2 regions of the Mesorhizobium erdmanii genome follow, and region 2 is predicted to be linked to the other one. Evidence: predicted binding sites of a transcription regulator. Region 2 holds the regulator's gene; the other holds the start of a gene.
The links. Region 2 encodes LexA, which represses DNA repair genes until DNA is damaged. Its sites were predicted from a motif close to TGTTCNNNNTGTGTTCNG; they were not measured.

Region 1: a site for LexA is predicted at 3,276-3,293, ahead of parE (DNA topoisomerase IV subunit B). Genes of this name have one in related genera too.

The regions. Positions count from the first base shown of each region.
Region 1 is NZ_CP033361.1:3,717,901-3,725,103, reverse strand. Features, by position in the region: gene EB233_RS18060 (CpaE/TadZ family protein) at 1-415, opposite strand, end outside; gene EB233_RS18055 (hypothetical protein) at 451-720, opposite strand; gene EB233_RS18050 (type II and III secretion system protein family protein) at 725-2,170, opposite strand; gene cpaB (Flp pilus assembly protein CpaB) at 2,200-3,126, opposite strand; gene parE (DNA topoisomerase IV subunit B) at 3,364-5,421, shown strand; gene EB233_RS18035 (FUSC family protein) at 5,467-7,203, shown strand, end outside.
Region 2 is NZ_CP033361.1:3,941,621-3,948,823, reverse strand. Features, by position in the region: gene EB233_RS19110 (ABC transporter substrate-binding protein) at 1-865, opposite strand, end outside; gene EB233_RS19105 (GntR family transcriptional regulator) at 1,019-1,792, shown strand; gene EB233_RS19100 (hypothetical protein) at 1,824-1,967, shown strand; gene EB233_RS19095 (hypothetical protein) at 2,093-2,290, opposite strand; gene lexA (transcriptional repressor LexA) at 2,320-3,072, shown strand; gene EB233_RS19085 (ComEC/Rec2 family competence protein) at 3,066-5,519, opposite strand; gene gltX (glutamate--tRNA ligase) at 5,622-7,046, shown strand.

The DNA.
Region 1 (7,203 bases), 220 kb from region 2:
TCTGCGACTCGGTGTTTTCCTCCCGCCCCGGCCCTTGCAGGGTGCGCACCACCGACCGGACCAGGTCGGCGGTGGTGATCGGCTTGACCAGGAAGTCCGCGACCTTGAGCTGCACCAGGATGCGCACGGCGGCGGCGTTGAACTCCTGGGTGACCACGACCACCGGCGCCTTGCCCTCCAGCCGGCGCATGATGCGCTGCAGCGACTCGACCTCTTCCAGCCTCGCCGCGTCCATGTCGACGATGATCGCGCCGAAGTCGGCCTCCTGAATCTCGCCACGCAACTCGGTGACATTCTTCTCCACCGCCGAGAGCTGGATGATCTCCGATGCGGCGAATGCGGTCCGCGTGTCCTGCACGAAGGTCCTGTCCGTCGATACGAGCAGGATTTTTCGTGTCTTGATGCCGTTTGCCATTTTTATCAGCCTGTGGGCTCGATCGCCCTTTGGGGTCAGTTGCCCGTGGTCGTCTGCGATGCTTTCGAAGCGGCGGCCTGATCGGGGGTGACGGGTCCGGCATCGCCACGCTTGGCAGGCACGAGAAGCCTGGTGTTCTGGACACCGTACTTCCACGGATCGACCATCTGCATGACGGTGTTGGCGGCCTGGGCGTTGCCGGCGCCGGTCGTCGGCCCTTCGCTTCGCACATAGTCGTCACTGGTGCAGCCGGCCGCGAAGCCGGCCAAAAGCAAGGCAATGCTCGATCTCAGGATCAGACGCATGGCTTCAGTCCTTCGGCAGGTCGAGGAAATGCCCGACCGTGGTGGCGGGAGTGGCTCGTGCGGCACTGCCATCAGCCAGCGCCAGAGCGCGGCCGCTGTCCGATGCCTTAACTTCCTCGGTGTTGTTGAGGAAATAGTCGACATTGCTGGCCGGCTGCGTGCCGTCAGTCGGCTCGGCCATCTTCTTCGATGGATCGACCGGCTTGACCAGATAGGGCGTGACGATGATGACCAGATCGGTTTCGCGGCGCTGATAGGATTTCGACGAGAACAACGGTCCAAGCACCGGCATCTTGCCCAGGCCGGGAATGCGCGATGTGGTGATGTCGTTTTGCGACTGCAGCAGCCCGGCGATCATGAAGCTCTGGCCATTCTTCAGGTCGACCGACGTCTTGGCGCGGCGGACGATGAAACCGGGCACGGAGATGGTACCGATGTTGTATGAGGCCGACGCATCGATCGAGGACACTTCCGGCGCGATGTCGAGGCTCACCAGCCCGTCCTTGAGCACGGTCGGCGTGAAATCGAGGCTGACGCCGTACTTCTTGTAGCTGACCGAGATCTTGCCGTTGTCCTCGGAAACCGGGATCGGAAATTCGCCGCCGGCGAGGAAGCTCGCCGTCTGCCCCGAACGGGCAATCAGGTTCGGCTCGGCCAGCCGGCGGGCGAGGCCGCGCTCTTCGAGCGCCTTGATGGCAACATCGATCGATACGCCGTTCGACAACAGCCGGCCGATGATCTCGCCCGTTCCGGCCGCCGGCACGGTTCCTGGATCGATGGTGACATCGCGCCCACCGATACCGTAGGCGAAATTGGCGCTGTATTTGGCGCCGAGATCCTGGCTTGCCTGGCGATTGATCTCGACAAAGCGGACATTGAGCTGGACCTGCTGCGACGACGAGATATTGACCGAGTTGATCACCTCCTCGTTGCCGGAAAAGCGGGTGGCGATCTTGTTCGCCTTGTCGGCGGCGACCGCGTCATCCGCCTCTCCCGACAGCACGACACGGCCATTGGCCGAGCCGACCTTGATCTTGGCGTCCGGCACGCTGGCGCGGATGGTGCTGGCCAGTTGATCCGTGTCGAGCGTCACCTCGATGTCGACCGTGCCGACCAACTGCTTCTTCTCGTCAAACAGCGCAATGCCGGTGGTGCCGAGATTGTTGCCGAGCACATAGAAGGATTTGTCGGTCAGCGGATTGACGTTGGCGATCTCCGGGTCGCCGATGACGATTTGGTAGAAGGCGGCACTGGTCACGATCGTCTTGGGCTTGCCCTTGGCGACCTTGATCGATGCATTCTTGGTCGCGGAGACATAGACGATCTCATTGTCCGCCTTGGCAGCGCCGGGCAAGACGAGCATTCCGCCCGCCGCCAGAGCAACCGCCATCGCCAGGGCGCGCAAGCAGCGCAACCGGCCCGTCATTGGATATTGGGTACGCATCAACATTGTCCCGCCCTGCCGGTCCCCACCGGGCTTTACTTCTGGTCCCGCGCGGGAACCTTATATTCCTCGGCCTTCGTGCCGCGCGTCACGATGACCGTCTTGAATTTCGGCTTCTCCGGCTCCTTCGTCATCGCATCGAAGAGCGAACCGGCTGCTGCCTGGGCCTTGCCCGCCACCGATCCACCAAAGGAAGAGATGGTGGTGACGCCGTCCTTGCCGTCACCGCCTTCGCCCGCCGAACGAAGCGACAGCGACAGCGTGCCGACGGTGCGGGCGAGCGCCACTTTCTGCGCGCCTTCGGTCGTCACCTCGATGGTCACGGAATTGGCGATCTGCGGTGTGGTCTGGCGCTCGTCGGCGCCCTGGCCGACGCTCAGCACCTTGGCGTCGGAAACCACGATCTCGGAGGTGATGGTCGAACCGGCCGCGCCTTGCGCGTTCTTGGCGACTTCCTGGATTTCACCGGCATCGCGCGTCAGCATGACATCGACGCGGTCGCCCGGCGTGACGAAGCCGCCGACACCGGCGATCTCGTCGGTGCGGATGGTGACCGCCCGCATTCCCGGCGTCAGCATGTTGGAGAGCGTCGCGCGGCCGTTCGGTCCCGACAGCTTGGTCAGCAGAACCGGTTCGTTGACTTCGATCGGCGACAGCACGATGCGATTGCCTTCGCCGAGCAATCCTTCAATGGTGGCAAAGGCGCCCTGCGGCAGGGAATCCTGCGGCCATGGGATTTGGATCAGCTTGGCGCGGTCGAGTTCCATGCCGTAGCGCAACGGTGCGTTCGCCACCACGATGGTTTTGAATTGGATCTTGGGCGGTGCCGGAGCGGCGATCGACGCCGTCTTTTCCTCGGCATCGGGCTTGGCCTGGCTCTTGACCCAGAAATCCGCGGCAAAGATCGAGATCGCGCCGAAAACGGCGGCGATGCCGATCATCGTTATGGCCTTGCCCCTCACGCCGAAACCCCTGATGCCTGCCGTTTCTTGTTATGTTGGGCTCACGTTAGGCCGCTTTGTTAAAGAATCAGGAATGCGTAACGGCGGTATTGGACCTATTTCCGCCCGCTTGGTTATCGAATGGTTTTAGGATAAGAGGGGTCAAATCCCCGAACGTAACAGGAACCTCCGTCGCTTGGCGCCGAAAAGCGTGCCAGTATCGACGAGTGATTCGCAGCACCGGACGCTATGGCAGGCATGGACGACAACAACGATCTTTTCGGCAACATCGACAAGCAGCCGCAGCCGGTTCGCACACCGGCGCGCCCAGCGGACCCGCTGGTGCAGGCAGCGGCCAAGCGCCCGGCCGCCACCAAGGACGGCAGCGAGGGCTATAGCGCCGCCGACATCGAGGTGCTCGAAGGCCTCGAGCCGGTGCGCCGTCGGCCGGGCATGTATATTGGCGGCACCGACGACAAGGCGATGCACCATCTGTTCGCCGAGGTCATCGACAATTCGATGGACGAGGCGGTCGCCGGCCATGCCACCTTCATCGATGTCGAGCTTTCGGCCGACGGGTTTCTGACCGTTACCGACAATGGCCGCGGCATCCCGGTCGATCCGCATCCGAAATACAAGAAGCCGGCGCTCGAAGTCATCATGACGACGCTGCATTCGGGCGGCAAGTTCGACTCCAAGGTTTATGAGACCTCGGGCGGTCTGCACGGCGTCGGCGTTTCCGTGGTCAATGCGCTGTCCGACCATCTCGAGGTCGAAGTCGCGCGTGGCCGCCAGCTCTACCGTCAAAGATTCTCGCGCGGCATTCCGGTCAGCGGCCTCGAGCACCTCGGCGAGGTCCACAACCGCCGCGGCACCAGGACCCGCTTCCATCCCGACGAGCAGATTTTTGGCAAGGGCTGCGCCTTCGAGCCGGCCCGGCTCTACCGCATGACACGCTCGAAGGCCTATCTGTTCGGCGGCGTCGAAATCCGCTGGACCTGCGATCCGTCGCTGATCAAGGAGAAGGATCCGACACCGGCCAAGGCCGAGTTTCATTTCCCCGGCGGTCTCAAGGACTACCTGAAGGCATCGCTCGGCGACGACTTCCAGGTGACGCGCGAAATCTTCGCCGGAAAAAGCGAAAAGCAGGGCGGCCACGGCTCGCTCGAATGGGCGGTGACCTGGTTCGGCGGCGATGGCTTCATCAATTCCTACTGCAACACCATCCCGACTGGTGAAGGCGGCACCCACGAGGCCGGCTTCCGCAACGTGCTGACCCGGGGCTTGCGCGCCTATGCTGACCTCGTCGGCAACAAGCGCGCCTCTGTCGTCACCTCGGAAGACGTCATGATCTCGGCGGCGGGCATGCTGTCGGTGTTCATCCGCGAGCCGGAATTCGTCGGCCAGACCAAGGACAGGCTGGCGACGATCGAGGCGATCCGCATCGTCGAGACCGCGATCCGCGACCCGTTCGACCATTGGCTGGCCGACAATCCGCAGGAAGCCTCGAAGCTGCTCGAATGGGTGATCGCGCGCGCCGACGAGCGCGTGCGCCGACGCCAGGAAAAGGAAGTGTCGCGCAAAAGCGCGGTGCGCAAATTGCGCCTGCCGGGCAAGCTCGCCGACTGCACGCAGAATGCCGCGGCCGGCGCCGAACTGTTCATCGTCGAAGGTGACTCGGCCGGCGGCTCGGCCAAGCAGGCGCGCGACCGCGCCAGCCAGGCCGTGTTGCCGCTGCGCGGCAAGATCCTCAACGTCGCCAGCGCCGGCAACGACAAGCTGGCCGCCAACCAGCAGATATCGGACCTGATCCAGGCGCTCGGCTGCGGCACGCGCTCAAAGTATCGCGACGAGGATTTGCGCTACGACCGCGTCATCATCATGACCGACGCCGACGTCGACGGCGCCCACATCGCCTCGCTGCTGATCACCTTCTTCTACCAGGAAATGCCGGCGCTGGTGCGTGGCGGCCATCTCTATCTGGCGGTGCCGCCGCTTTACTCGATCCGGCAAGGCGGCAAGGTCGCGTATGCCCGTGACGACGCGCACAAGGACGAACTCCTGCGCACCGAGTTCACAGGGCGCGGCAAGGTCGAACTCGGCCGCTTCAAGGGCCTGGGCGAAATGATGGCCTCGCAGCTCAAGGAGACCACCATGGACCCGAGGAAGCGCACGCTTCTGCGGGTCGATGTGATCGATGCCGAGGCCGCCACCAAGGACGCGGTCGACGCGCTGATGGGCACCAAGCCGGAAGCCCGCTTCCGCTTCATCCAGGAACGCGCCGAGTTCGCCGAAGCGGAAGTGCTGGATATCTAGGCTCCCGCTGCCCTACCTTGTCCGTGCGGATACGGAGTCGAGCATGTGACCTGGGCGCGGCTGAAAGATTATCTCGGGGCACGGTTCGCCGACCTCACTCGACCAACGCGCTCGGACTGGATTTTCGCCCTTAGAACCGTGTCGGCCGGCCTGATCGCCCTTCTGGCTGCCTATGCGCTAAAGCTCGATCATCCGCAGTGGGCGATGATGACCGTGTTCATCGTCGCCCAACCGGTCGCGGGCATGGTGTTGGCCAAGGGTTTCTACCGTTTGCTCGGCACGCTGGCGGGCGGGTTGGCGGCGATCGGCATCACCACAGTCTTCGGTTCCAATCCGTGGTTGTTGGTGACGGTGCTTGCCGTGTGGATCGGCATCAGCACCTTCGTCTCGTCGCTGCTGCGCAATCCCGAGGCCTATGGCGCGGCACTTGCCGGCTATACGGCGATGATCATCGGCCTGCCGGCCTTCGGGCAACCCCATCTGGTCGTCGATCTCGCTGTCGCCCGTTGCGCGGAAATCGTGCTCGGCATCGTCTGCGCCGGCGTGACCAGCCGGCTCATCTTGCCCAAGCTGGCAGGCGAAGCCATCATCGAAAGGCTGAAGCGCAGCATTCTCGACCTTGCCGTCTATGCGGGCGGTGCCTTCTCAGGCCGCGATGCAGCCATACTGGCCGACCTCCACCGAAAATTGATCGCCGAGGCAGAGACACTCGGCGAGATGCGGGTCTATGCCAGGTTGGAGGCGCCGAGCCTGGCAACGCGCGCCCATCCTGTCCGGCGCACCATCGGCCAGTTGCTTTCGGCCCTGTCGGCGGCACGCGCGTTGCATGCACATGCCGCACCGAAAAACGCGGCGCTAATTCCCGTGCGTGCCGACCTGCAGGCTCTGGTTGGTGAACTTGTTGCCAGACCAGCGGCTCTCGACGACACGACGCCGTGGGTGGCGCGCCTCGATGCGATCGCCGCCCGGGCAAGGCAGATGCCCGACATGCCGGACGGACAGGCCGAGGAGAGACTGGGGGCCATCACGCGCCTCACCATCGCCGCCGATTTCGCGGAAGCCTTTAAAGAAGTGCTGCGTGGCCTCGACGCCTTGCGGGCACCCGCGTCGCGCGCGGGGCGCGTGCGCAAGCAGCCTGCACTCATGGTGCACCGCGACTACCATGCGGCCTCGCGCAATGCCGTCCGCGCCGCTCTCGCCACGCTGCTGGTCGCGGCCTTCTGGCTGACGACGAAATGGTCGGAAGCGGCGGGCACGGTCATTCTCGTCTCGGTCGTCTCCAGCCTGTTTGCCGCCCGTCCCGACCCGGTGCAAGTGGCCTGGGGCTTCTTCAAAGGCACATTGCTGGCCCTGCCCTTTGCCTTCCTTGTCGGCCAGATCGCGCTTCCGGCCTTGCCAGGATTCGGCTGGTTCATGGTCTTTGTCGTGCCGATCCTGGTGCCTGCGGCACTGGCGATGGCCAATCCGCGCTATGTCGGCGTCGCCACGGCCTTCGCCATCAATTTCCTGGCCTTTCTGAGCCCGCATCAGGGGATGACCTATGATCCCGGGCCCTTCCTGGCGGGCTGCGCGTCAATCCTGGTCGGCATTCTCCTGGCGATCGGTGTCTTCATCGTCGTGCTTCCCTCCGATCCGTGGGTCTTCGTCAACCGAATCGTGCGCGTGATGCGCGAAGATCTGGCGCGCCTTTGCCTGCACGAGCGCGTGCCCAGGCGCACCGCTTTCGAGAGCCTTGCCTATGACCGCGTCAACCAGCTTATGTCGCAGACACAACGCACCGGA
Region 2 (7,203 bases):
CCTTGGGATCCTTGCCTTTGAGGATCTCGGCGGCGATGTTGCCGGCATTGATGCCGACCTGCGTGTAATTGACCGCGAAGCTTGCCGGTACGGTGCCGTTGCGGACAGCGCTGTCATCGGAGTTTACGACCGGGATACCGGCCTGGCGAGCGGCAGCTGAGACAGCGGCGATCGCCGGCTGGATAAGGTTCGAAGCCGGGCCGTAGATCACGTCGGCCTTGCCGGCGAGCGAAGCGATGCGCTGCTGGATATCATTGACGTTGTCGATGCCGACTTCCACGACTTCGAAGCCGGCCGCCGGTGCGGCCGCCTTGATCTTCTCGACCAAGGCAACGTCATTGGCCTCGCCTGGATTGTACGGCACGCCGAAGCGTTTGGCGTTCGGCAGCAGCTTCTTGGTGAAGGCCATGACAGCGGCGACGTCCTGCAGATCGCTGGCGCCGGTCATGCCTTCGTCTCCGGCGTCCCACGATGGTACCAGCTTCGCCGCCACCGGATCGGTGACAGCGGCAAAGACGATCGGAATGCCGGAGCCGGCAAGCGCCTTCTTGGCGATCTGCGAGACTGGCGTGGTAATGGTGTAGATCAGCTTGGGCTGCTCCGCCTGCAGCTTGGCGATCATCTGCGGCACCAGCGATGCGTCGAAATTGGTGTGGCTTTCCGTGTAGACGACGTCCTTGCCCTCGACGAAACCATTGTCCGTCAATGCCTTCTTGAAGCCGGCTATGGCGGCGTTCAATTGCGGATGCTCGCCGAAATTGGCGATGCCGACACGGATCTGATCGGCCGCGGCGCTGCCGATTCCGACCATCAATGCGCTTGCCAGCGCCAGTCCCGACAGCCAAGCGGATTTCGACTTCAACATCATTTCCTCCCAGATTTGATCAGCGCCGCTCATCGGGCGGCTACTGCCGCGATCATGGTCAGTCGCTCGCCGCGTGTCAAACATTATATATAATTCTTGCCATACGTCCCCATGATATATAATTTTCGCAAGCCCGATGATGGACGGATCGTGATGCAGGATCAGAACAATTCCACGAAGACGGAAGCCGCCTATCAGCTGCTGCGTCGCGATATCCTGGCCACCCGCCTCATGCCGGGGGCGCCGCTCAAGCTGAGTGCGTTGCGCAGCATATACGGCGTCGGCTGGACGCCGTTGCGCGAAGCATTGTCCCGGCTTGAAGCCGAGCGCCTCGTCACCGCCATCAGCAATCGCGGCTTTGCCGTCGCTCCCGTGTCGCGAGCCGAGCTCGAGGATTTGGCGCGCGCGAGGATGGTTGTCGAAATGCCGCTGTTCATCGAATCGATCGCGAACGGCGGCAGCGAATGGGAGGACGCGGTTGTCACCGCTCACTACCGGCTCTCGCGCTGCAAGACCGCGGTCGACGACCCTTCCGATGCGGCAGTCGACAAGTGGGACGAGAGCCACGAGGCATTCCATGCGGCGCTGCTAAGTGCGGCGACGTCCAACTGGCTGTTGCGATTCCGCTCGACGATCGCCGACCAGCTGCGGCGGCATCATCGTTTTCTCGGCCTGGCGCCGACATTGCGAGCGGCGGCCGGCCTCAAGGACGGCTACGGCGAGGCAATGGACGCACTTCGCGAGGCGATCGCCATCGAGCATCACACCGCCATCATGGAGGCGGCGCTCGATCGCGATGTCGAGCGGGCAAAGGCGCTGATGACGGCGCATATCGGCTACACGCTGCACGTCTATGTCCACAGCGAAGACAACGGCGCCAACACCTACACGGCGCGCGCCGGCAGCCTGAAAGCCGTTTCCGGATGATTTCAGCGCGTCCGCGTCGAAGGCAAGGATCGTGGCAGAAGGTGCCGGTTGCCTGTTAGCCGCTGTTCCGCGCAGCGAGAAGGCAACCGGCAACGTCGTCTGCGTTATCTCCTGTGGCAACATCGATGCCCGCGCCTATGCGCAGGTCCTGGCCGGAACGGCGCCGGAGGCCTGAACCGCCAGCCGCGCCCGACAAACGGTGATCGTTGGCGTTTTGATTTCGTTTCGTTCCGCCGGGAATGGATCGACAAACCATACAAATCCACCTCGCAGGCGCCTTTGAGAAGCTGATGCCAAGCGTCACCATGCGCTAGGCCACAGGCCATTAACCATAACAATTTCAATGAAGGTGCCGGCGGCAGGATCAGCCGATAGCCGCCCTCCGCCGGGGCAGATAATTTCCGACGCCTTAACAAATTCACTAAACTTTAAACAGTTGCGGAACACAACTGGAACAGATAGGGTTTGTTCTGGGTTTGTTTTTCGATTCTGGTTCATACCCTTTGTCCAATGCCTTGGGGGGCGCCATGCTGACGCGCAAGCAACACGAACTGCTGATGTTCATTCATGAACGGCTCAAGGAAAGCGGCATCCCGCCCTCCTTCGACGAGATGAAGGAAGCGCTCGATCTCGCCTCCAAATCGGGCATCCATCGCCTGATCACGGCACTGGAGGAACGTGGTTTCATCCGCCGGCTGCCCAACCGGGCACGCGCGCTGGAAGTGCTGCGGTTGCCGGATTCGATCGCGCCGGGCCTCAACGCGGCAAAGAAGTTCTCGCCGAGCGTCATCCAGGGCAGTCTTGGTCAAGGCGGTGTTGGTCAAGGCGGCCTCGGCCGCCAGATCAAGCCGGCGCCGTCGCGCTTGCCTGCGGCCGGCAATGACGACGACGCGGTTCCCGCCGTGTCGATCCCGGTGATGGGCCGTATCGCCGCCGGTGTGCCGATCGATGCGATCCAGCATCAGACACATTCGATCTCGGTGCCGCCGGACATGATCATGGGCGGCGTGCATTACGCGCTGGAGGTCAAGGGCGACTCGATGATCGAGGCCGGGATCTTCGATGGTGATACGGTCATTATCCGCAACGCCGACACGGCTAGCCCGGGCGAGATCGTCGTGGCGCTGGTCGACGAGGAGGAAGCGACCCTGAAGCGGTTCCGCCGCAAGGGCGCCTCGATTGCCCTTGAAGCCGCCAACCCCGCCTACGAGACGCGCATCTTCGGGCCGGACAGGGTCAAGGTGCAGGGCAAGCTCGTCGGGCTGATCCGGCGCTACTGAGCAGGGACGGCGGCCGGCTTTCCGGGTTTTTGATAGGGCGGCAGCCCCCTCGCCTCGCGTGAATATTTTCGCTGCTCGTGCCAAGGCCGATACGGCCCGTCCACCGCGAAGCTGACGATTGGCGGACTGGTCGCCGATTGGCGGTCGAAGAAGACGGCGGCGCTACCCTTGCGGGCGAGTTGCCGTTTGGTGACGACGAGAACCAGCGGATTGTGGCAGGCGTCGTAGCCGGTCGCGTCATTGACGACGATCAAATCGGCGAAACCGCAAGCCTTCCACGTATCCTTGCGGTCCTCGACATGCGCGATGATCGCGCCGGACGGATGCCGGGCGAGACAGACGCCGTCCGTGCAATAGAATGGCGCTCCTGGGGGCAGATTGACGGCATCGGCAATGTCGAATCGCCCGTCTGCCTCGTTGAACATCTCCGGCACGACGATGGTTTCGGCTGCCAGCGCGCGTTTCCAGTTGTCGACGGTGAACTCGTTCGGACGAGCCCGGTTGACCGCGAGTTCGCCCCCGCCAATCGGCAACGCGACCAGCCGCGCATCTTCGGAGATCAACACATCGGGCGTACGCGTATCCGACACCGTCAGCAGGCCGGCAAGCGCGAATGGAACTGCGGCAAGCCGCAGCCAGGTTGTCGCCATCGTTGCGATAACGAGGGCGACTGTCACCAGCAGTACGGATTGCTGCGAGATCAGCCCGACCGCATCGACCGGCGAGCGTTCCGATATCCAAGCCGATATCGCGATCATCGCCGTCAGGCCCTTGCCCATCAGGTAAAGGGATGGCGCATCCAATCCGAACGGCATCAGCAACGCACTGGCAACGGCCAGGAACATCACCACTGACACAATTGGCATGACAGCCAGGTTGGCGAACAGGCTGAGCGGCGACACACGCTGGAAATGCCAGATGGCAAACAGCGCCGTGGCGCAGCCGGCAATGATCGAGGTCATCGCCAATCCGCCTGTCGCCAGCAGGAACTTTCGTGTCAGAAATCCAGGCAAGGATCGCTTTGGCGGGGGCGGTCTGGTCTTTCCCGCATGGTGATCAGCCCAGCCGGCATAGGCCCCGACCAGGGCTGCCGTTGCGGCGAACGACATCTGGAAGCTCGGGCCGACCACTTCGTGCGGCGACACCACGATGACGGCAATCGCCGAGATCGCCAGATTGCGCATTGTCAGCGCGGCGCGATCGAAGAGGACGGCCGTCAGCATCACGGCCAGCATGATGAAACTCCGTTCGGCGGCAACGACGACGCCGGAAATCACCAGATAGGCGGCGATCGATAAGAGGGCCGCGGCGGCCGCGTATTTCTTCACCGGCCGACGCGCGGAGAAGACCGGGAACAGCGCAAAGGCGCCGCGCAGCAGGCCCATGATGGTGCCGGCGACGAGCGCCATATGCAGTCCCGAAATGGAGATGATGTGATAGATGCCGGTACGCCGCATCGCTTCGTTGATTTCATCGGGAATGCCGGCGCGCACGCCGACGATCAGCGCCGCCGCGATCTCGCCTTCGGCACCGCCGACGGTGGCTCGGATATGATCGGCAATGGCTTCGCGCGCATTTTCTATTCCAGAGAAAAGGCGTGCCGTGAGGGGCATCTCGCCATCGGCGGCCGCGACCAGCTTTGGATTGCCGAGAAAGAAGCCGCTGCCGCCTATGCCGGCGAAATAGCTGTCGAAGGAGAAATCGTAGCTGTCCGGCCGCACCGGACCGGTCGGCGGCAATAGTTTGGCGTAGCCTGTGACCAAGGAACCAGCGGTCATTTCCACCGGGATATCGCGCGCCGAAAGCCGGACCCTTTCCGGCGCATAGCGCAGTTTCGGCCGGTCGGTCGACGTCACGTCTATGGTCAGTCGGATGCGGCCGGTCTCCATCCGGTCGAGCGAGACGACGCGGCCGGTCACTTGCGTCGAGATTTCGGAACCCAGCATCTGGGTACCCGCCCGCCGTGTCTCGACCTTGGCGGCAAGCAGGCCAAGCGCGCATAGCAATGCCGCCATGAAGCCCAGATGGGTTTTCGGCCAGGAACGCGAGACCAAGGCACAGACCGCCATCAGCACGACGACCGCGACAGGCCTTGCAAAATCAGGCTCCGCGTCAAGCGAATAATAGCCGATCACTCCAGTGGCCAGACAGACCGGCACCAGCAGGAAGGCGATGCCACGGTCAAGCTCGAGCTCGGCCGCCTTGGCCACGCCATGGCGCAGGCGAGGCAAGGAAACCTGGCCAAGTTGCCGCCGCACACGCACGATCCTGCCCGAGGCAGGGGACTGAAGCGGCGCCGGGTTATCCGCCTGCGACGGCCGGCTGCCGGGCGCGGGCACGAGAGGCGATGGCAGGGGGGTTGCCAAAGGCATCGCAAACAGCGACCGCTCGCTGACGCCAACGCTGGCGTCCTCGCCCTGATCCAAGCCTCGGCCTCGTCCAGCCATCGGGTCTGCCCCTTGCACCCCTGACGCCCTATGCTACATGAACGCCGGGCGCGCGAAAGTCCGCGCAGCCGCACCCCGCTTCAGATGGTTTGCGAGAGTTCCATGTCCGACAAGGTCGTCACCCGTTTTGCCCCCTCGCCCACCGGCTATCTGCACATCGGCGGCGCGCGCACGGCGCTGTTCAACTGGCTCTACGCAAAACACACGAGCGGCACGATGCTGCTGCGCATCGAGGACACCGACCGCGAGCGTTCGACCGATGCCGCGACCGCTGCCATCCTCGACGGCCTGACCTGGCTCGGCCTGTCATGGGACGGCGACGCGGTTTCTCAGTTCGAGCGCGCTCCGCGCCACCGCGAGGTGGCCGAGGAACTCGTGCGTCTGGGCAAGGCCTATTACAGCTACGAAACGCCTGCCGAGTTGGAGGCAATGCGCGAGGCAGCGCGGGCCAAAGGCCTGCCGCCGCGCTACAACGGCCAGTGGCGCGATCGCGATCCATCCGAGGCACCGCCCGGCGTCAAGGGCGCCATCCGCATCAAGGCGCCGACCGCGGGCGAGACGATCGTCCACGACCGCGTCCAAGGCGAGGTGCGCTTCCCCAACAAGGATCTCGACGACTTCATCATCCTGCGTTCGGACGGCAATCCGACCTACATGCATGCCGTCGTCGTCGACGACCACGACATGGGTGTGACGCACATCATTCGTGGCGACGACCACCTGACCAATGCCGCCCGCCAGTCGGTGATCTACAATGCCATGGGCTGGGACGTGCCATCGATGTCGCATATCCCGCTGATCCACGGCGCCGACGGGGCCAAGCTTTCGAAGCGTCACGGCGCGCTGGGCGTCGAGGCTTATCGCGCCATGGGCTACCTGCCGGAAGCGCTGCTCAACTATCTGGCGCGCCTGGGCTGGAGCCACGGCGATGACGAGATCATGTCGATCAAGGACATGATTTCCTGGTTCGACATCGGCGACGTCAACAAGGGCGCGGCCCGCTTCGATTTCGCCAAGCTGGAAGCGATCAACGGCGCGCATATGCGCCGCATGGCCGACCCCGAGCTGTTCGATATCTTCATCGCCACTCTGCCTTATCTCGAGGGCGGCCCGGCGATGGCCGAACGCCTTGATGATCGGAAAAAGGCACAGCTGCTGGCGGCCCTTCCGGGCCTGAAGGAGCGCGCCAAGACGCTGGTCGAGCTTGTCGACGGCGCGGCCTTCCTGTTTGCCACGCGGCCCCTGCCGATCGACGAAAAGGCGGCCCTCCTGCTCAACGACGATGCCCGCAAGGTCCTGCGTGGCGCTCACGAAGCTTTGAATGCGCTTTCAGACGACTGGACGGCGGCGGCGGCGGAGGCCGCGATTCGCGATTATGCACTGGCTGGAGGGCACAAACTCGGAGCCGTGGCCCAACCGTTGCGGGCCGCGCTGACCGGCAAAAGCACCTCGCCGGGCGTGTTCGACGTGCTTGCCGTGCTCGGGCGCGAGGAAAGCCTGGCGCGCATAGCGGATCAAATCGATTAGGAGCAACCTGGCCCAAGAAGATTGGCATTGAAAGGCGCGTTTCGCAGTGCAACATTGTGCCTTGGCCCAATCTGGCACGCACCTCCTAGAATGCGGTGGCGAATACGCGCATTGCGGTGATTTCGACGTGTCGCTCTGCGGAATTTGCCTTTGCCGG